2 regions of the Pantoea sp. Ep11b genome follow, and region 2 is predicted to be linked to the other one. Evidence: predicted binding sites of a transcription regulator. Region 2 holds the regulator's gene; the other holds the start of a gene.
The links. The regulator LexA, encoded in region 2, represses DNA repair genes until DNA is damaged. The targets are predictions, from matches to a motif close to TNCTGTATGTACATACAGNA.
Positions count from the first base shown of each region.

Region 1: dinB (DNA polymerase IV) is a predicted target of LexA. The motif match lies at 2,008-2,027, and genes of this name have one in related genera.

Region 1 is NZ_CP160631.1:1,230,443-1,233,650, forward strand. Features, by position in the region: gene lpcA (D-sedoheptulose 7-phosphate isomerase) at 1-262, shown strand, start outside; gene AB1748_RS05670 (class II glutamine amidotransferase) at 313-1,086, shown strand; gene dpaA (peptidoglycan meso-diaminopimelic acid protein amidase) at 1,051-1,794, opposite strand; gene dinB (DNA polymerase IV) at 2,040-3,095, shown strand; gene AB1748_RS05685 (sugar ABC transporter substrate-binding protein) at 3,107-3,208, opposite strand, start outside.
Region 2 is NZ_CP160631.1:708,535-711,742, forward strand. Features, by position in the region: gene plsB (glycerol-3-phosphate 1-O-acyltransferase PlsB) at 1-434, opposite strand, end outside; gene AB1748_RS03270 (diacylglycerol kinase) at 563-931, shown strand; gene lexA (transcriptional repressor LexA) at 1,037-1,651, shown strand; gene dinF (MATE family efflux transporter DinF) at 1,752-3,074, shown strand.

The sequences.
Region 1 (3,208 bases), 520 kb from region 2:
AGCGGTAGGGCGGCCGGGCGATGTGCTGCTGGGTCTTTCCACCTCCGGTAACTCTGCCAACATCATTAAGGCAATTGAGGCGGCGCGTGCGCAGGGGATGAAAGTGATCACCCTGACCGGTAAAGATGGCGGTAAGATGGCGGGCAGTGCCGATATTGAAATCCGGGTGCCGCACTTTGGTTATGCCGATCGCATCCAGGAGATCCACATCAAAGTCATCCATATCCTGATGCTGCTGATCGAAAAAGAGATGGTGAAGTAATTGCGCCGGCTTCCCGCTCGCGGGGGGCCGCTTAATCTAAGGCGGTGGCTATGTGCGAATTGCTCGGGATGAGCGCCAATGTTCCCACGGATATCTGTTTCAGCTTTACCGGACTGGTTCAGCGTGGCGGTGGAACCGGACCTCACAAAGATGGCTGGGGCATTACTTTTTACGAAGATAAAGGCTGCCGTACGTTTAAAGATCCGCTGCCGAGCTTTAACTCGCCGATTGCGCGCCTGGTGCAGGAGTACCCCATCAAATCGCATTCGGTGGTGGCGCATATCCGCCAGGCGAACCGCGGCCAGGTGTCGCTGGAAAATACGCACCCGTTTACCCGCGAACTGTGGGGCCGCAACTGGACCTATGCGCACAACGGTCAGCTCAAAGGCTATCGTCAGCTGGAAACCGGCACCTTCCGGCCGGTTGGCGAAACGGACAGTGAAAAAGCGTTCTGCTGGATCCTGCATCAGCTGGCCACGCGCTACCCGCGTACGCCGGGCAACTGGCCTGCGGTGTTTCGTTTTATCGGGGAGCTGGCGGGAACGTTGCGGCAGAAGGGCGTGTTTAACATGCTGCTGTCAGATGGCCGTTATCTGATGGCCTTCTGTTCGACCAATCTCTTCTGGATCACCCGCCGCGCGCCCTTTGGCCGGGCGCAGCTGCTGGATCAGGATGTGGAGGTTGATTTTCAGCAGCACACCACGCCGCATGACGTGGTGACGGTGATCGCAACGCAGCCGCTGACGGCCAATGAAACCTGGCAGCGGATTGCGCCAGGTGAATGGGCCTTATTCTGCCTTGGAGAGCGCCAGGAAGGAGCGTGAAGCGGCTTCGGGACTGGCTAAAACCGGTGCCGGGCTGCTCATCACATATTTGCCGCTGGCGACACTCACCACCGGCGGCTGGTGATACTTCGCAAACCAGGCGTATCCCGGCTGCAGCTGCTGCCAGAAACTGGCGTAGGCGGAGTAGCGGTGACGCTGCATGTTGCTGTCGGTCATGCGGAACGGATAAATGCTGATGCTGACATCCTGCTGGCCGTTACGCAGCGCGGCATTCACATAGGTAAAAATCTCATCCATATAGGCGTTGGTCATGGCATAGCAGCCGATTGACTTGCAGTCGCCATGGATCATCAGATAGTTGCCGCTGTAGCCCTGATTGCGGTCATACTGATTCGGGAAGCCGATGTTGATCGCGCGATAAAACCGGCTGTCCGGCTTCAGCTGATTCAGCCTCACGTTGTAAAAACCTTCCGGGCTTTTGAAATCGCCTTCGCGGCGTTTCGGGCCGAGGCCACCCGAAAAGTTACAGATGCGGTAGGTATCCAGCAGGCGGTATTCGTTACCGATTTTGCCGTAAAGTTCGAGTGTGCGTTCTTCCTTGAAGATCTGGATATAAACCGGGGTGCCAAGTAACTGTTTCTTTAACTCTTTGCTGACCGGTGCCGCTGTCTGAACGGGTTCGGGAGTCATTGCCATGCTGAGGGCTGGCAGTAAAATCATCGCAAACAGGAGTGCGATTTTGCCCATGCTGTGTGTACCTTGAGGTGAAGAGAACATGACGCAAATTGTGCGTCTCTGCTTGCATTATCGGAACTGTCCGCTACCGCAGCGCAACATTAAACATTGTCTGTTTTTTTAGCAAGACGGTCTCAGTCAAATTCGCGAATTACTGGCAGTTATTCGGTCAGAAATTTGTAAACTTTAATCCTCAACGCGACAGCGATTGCAGTTACGTCCGCCAGCTGTATACTTATCCAGTGCCGGAGGGGGGTATGCGTAAAATCATTCATGTCGATATGGACTGCTTCTATGCCGCGGTGGAGATGCGTGACAATCCCCAGCTGCGCGATATCCCGATCGCCATTGGTGGCAGCCGCGAACGTCGCGGCGTGATCAGCACCGCCAACTATCCGGCCCGCAAATATGGCGTGCGCAGTGCGATGCCCACCGGCATGGCGCTTAAACTCTGCCCGCATCTGCGTCTGCTGCCGGGCCGCTTTGACGCCTATAAAGAAGCCTCTGCGCAGATCCGTGAGATCTTTACCCGCTACACCTCACTGATTGAACCGCTCTCGCTGGATGAAGCCTATCTGGATGTGACCGACAGCCCGCACTGTCACGGCTCGGCGACGCTGATGGCCCAGGCGATCCGCGCCACCATTTTTCGTGAAACCGGACTTACCGCCTCGGCCGGGATCGCCCCGATTAAGTTTCTGGCGAAGATCGCCTCTGACCTCAACAAGCCGGACGGCCAGTATGTGATCACACCGCCGGAGATGGCCGGTTTTCTGCTGACCCTGCCGCTGGCGAAAATTCCCGGCGTCGGCAAAGTGTCGGCTAAAAAGCTGGAGGAGATGGGGCTGGCCACCTGCGGCGACGTGCAGAAAGCGGACCTGGCGCTGCTGCTGAAGCGTTTTGGTAAGTTTGGCCGGGTGCTGTGGGAGCGCAGTCACGGCATCGATGAGCGAGGCGTGATTGTGGAGCGCGAGCGTAAATCGCTGGGCGTTGAGCGCACGCTGGCGGAGGATATCAGCGACTGGGAGGCGTGCCTGGAGATTATCGATTTTCTCTATGCCGAGCTGGACCGCCGTCTGACCCGGATCCGACCCGATAAGCAGGTGGCGCGTCAGGGCGTCAAACTGAAGTTCAGCGACTTTCAGCAGACGACCCAGGAGCATATCTGGCCGGTGCTGAATAAAGAGGACATGATAGCCATCGCCCGCAAGACCTGGGATGAGCGTCGTGCCGGGCGAGGCGTGCGGCTGGTGGGGTTACATGTGACGATGGTCGATCCCCAGCTTGAGCGTCAGCTACTGCTGGGGCTGTAACGGCCCGCCTTTTACTTGCTGTTTTTCGCCGCCAGGGTGGCGAACCACGGCGCAACGAAATCCTGATTATCGCCCCAGCCCGGAATGATTTTGTTCAGCGAGGCGACGTTGAC
Region 2 (3,208 bases):
AGATGGGGCGTTGGCTCGCCCTGAACTTCACGTCCCGGCGCGCGGCCAAACATCACGGTGACTGGCAGCATCTGAATATCCAGCGTGGGATTGTTTCGATGCAGATCGAGGTAGTCGTGAAAGATTTTCACGGATTCGACGCTGGGCACAAAATAGGGGAAAACGCGCGGACCATCGTGAATAAAGACGTGACGCGGCAGCAGCGCGCCGTCAATCTCCAGCGGAGAGAGCGGATCGGGCAGATGATGCCGCAGACACTGGGCGCGCAAAGTCAGTAAGTCGGCCTTCGAATCGTAAGGCAAAACATACATAATAGGCCGGGTCGGATCCAGACCATGTTCTGACACGGGATCGGCCGGAATGGCCTTACTTTTTACCAAAAACGACAGTGGTAAGTTAAGCAGTTTGTAATAGAGTTTACGCCAACCTGACATAGACAACATGAAGCCTCTTGTTAGCAAAGCGCCGCAAGCATACCAGAAAGTGCAGCGAAGATCTGTGGTGGTGCGAATTGCACGCAGCCCAGACATTGACGTCAATACGATGAAAGGGTTCCCCCATCATGGCAAATAACGCCACCGGACTTATCAGAATAGTTAAAGCCGCAGGTTACTCATGGCAGGGGCTGCGTGCCGCCTGGCAGCATGAAGCGGCATTTCGCCAGGAGGCGCTGGCCGCGCTGGTTGCCATTATTATCGCCTGCTGGCTGGATGTGGATGTAGTCTCACGTATCCTCATGATTGGGTCCGTGGTGCTGGTGGTCATTGTCGAAATCCTTAACAGTGCCATTGAAGCGGTAGTCGATCGCATCGGTCAGGAGCATCATCCGCTGGCTGGTCGGGCAAAAGATATGGGATCGGCCGCGGTGCTGATCAGCATTCTACTGGCTCTGTTTGTCTGGATCGCGCTGCTCTGGACACATTTGCGATAAGCGTTCCATATCGCGTCGGAAGCCGCGTTTTGCGGGACAATCGGTTTCCATTTCACCAATACCTGTATATACTCACAGCGACTGTATAAACAACCAGGGGGCGGGATGAAAGCATTAACCAGCAGGCAGCAGCAGGTCTATGACCTGATTCGCGACCATATTACTTCAACGGGCATGCCGCCTACGCGTGCCGAGATTGCCGCGCAGCTGGGATTCCGTTCGCCGAATGCGGCAGAAGAGCATCTGAAAGCGCTGGCGCGTAAAGGCGTCATCGAGATCGTGTCCGGTGCTTCGCGCGGCATCCGTCTGTTGATGGAAGAAGAAGCCTCAGAAGGCTTACCGCTGATTGGCCGGGTTGCTGCCGGTGAACCGATCATGGCGCAGGAACATATCGAAACCCACTACAAGGTGGATCCGGGCCTGTTTAAGCCGTCGGCTGACTTCCTGCTGCGCGTCAGCGGAATGTCGATGAAAGATATCGGGATTATGGATGGCGATCTGCTCGCGGTGCATAAGACCCAGGATGTGCGTAATGGTCAGGTCGTCGTGGCGCGCATCGATGATGAAGTCACGGTGAAGCGCTGGAAAAAGCAGGGCGCTATCGTGCATCTGCTGCCTGAAAACAGTGAATTTGACCCGATCGTGGTTGATACCCGTGCGCAGTCGCTGACTATTGAAGGTCTGGCCGTGGGCGTGGTTCGCAACGGCGAATGGCTCTGATTTTTCTGCCCGCGTGCATTCGCCCGCTCTGATGCTATTCTGTCTGCCCTAATTTTGTCGCTGCCCTGTCTGCGCAGCGACACTGAGCACGGAACGGCGAATGCGCTTTATCACGGCAACCGATAAAAATCTCTGGCGGCTTGCGCTGCCGATGATCCTTTCAAATATCACCGTGCCCCTGCTGGGCGTGGTCGATACCGCAGTTATTGGTCATCTCGACAGCCCTGTCTATCTTGGCGGGGTCGCGGTCGGGACCACCGTCACCAGTTTCCTCTTTATGCTGCTGCTTTTTTTGCGGATGAGTACCACCGGTCTCACGGCGCAGGCGCTGGGTGCGGGCGACAAAACGGCGCTGGCGCGGGCGCTGGTCCAGCCGCTGATCATTGCGCTGCTGGCCGGTGTGCTGTTTATCGTCTTACGCTATCCGATTATTCAGCTGGCAACGCAGCTGATCGGTGGCAGTCCCGAGGTCCTGGCGCAGGCTGCGCGGTTTATCCAAATCCGCTGGCTCAGCGCACCTGCCACGCTGGCAAATCTGGTGATCCTGGGCTGGCTGCTGGGCGTACAGTATGCGCGTGCGCCGGTGATCCTGCTGGTGGTGGGAAATCTGGTGAATATCGTGCTCGATCTCTGGCTGGTCATGGGTCTGCACTGGGGTGTCGCGGGGGCGGCCACCGCCACGGCGCTGGCTGAGTACATCACGCTGGGCGTTGGCAGCATCATGGTCTGGCGGGTGCTGAAACTGCACGGCATCACGCCAGCCCTGCTGAAACAGAGCTGGCGCGGTGACAGTGCCCGGCTGCTGCGCCTCAACCGGGATATCATGCTACGATCCCTGATGCTGCAGCTCTGTTTCGCCTCGCTGACCGTACTGGGCGCACGGCTCGGCCCCGATGTGGTCGCTGTTAACGCCGTCTTACTGATGTTCATTACCTTCACCGCCTACGCACTCGATGGCTTCGCCTATGCGGTAGAGGCATTTGCGGGAGAGGCGCATGGCGCTAAAGATGGCCGTAAACTGCTGCGTGTCTGGCACTCCGCCTGTCGTCAGGCGGTGGCCGTCGCGCTGTTCTTCTCGCTGGTCTATGCGATCGCCGGTCCGCAGATCGTGACGCTGTTGACCTCGCTGACGTCGCTGCAACAGACCGCCGATCGCTACCTGGTCTGGCAGGTCATCATGCCGCTGGCGGGCGTCTGGTGTTACCTGCTGGATGGCATGTTTATCGGTGCCACACGCGGTCGCGAGATGCGTAACAGCATGGTAATGGCCGCCGCAGGCTACTTCCTGACGCTGCTGAGCGTTCCGCTGCTGGGTAATCATGGACTGTGGCTGGCGGTAACCGTTTTTCTGGCGCTGCGTGGCCTGACGCTCTGGCTCATCTGGCGCAGGCACTGGCGTCAGAACAGCTGGTTTGAAGCCTGATTCAGCCAGGCTGGCAGAAGGGTACAGATTATTCTGTATTATTCTTCATTCTTGAATATGGCGACTACAATTAACTCTATACGGCGCTGTTAAGCAGCGATTTGTATCGAAGTTATGGCGAGTAGCCAGATAAT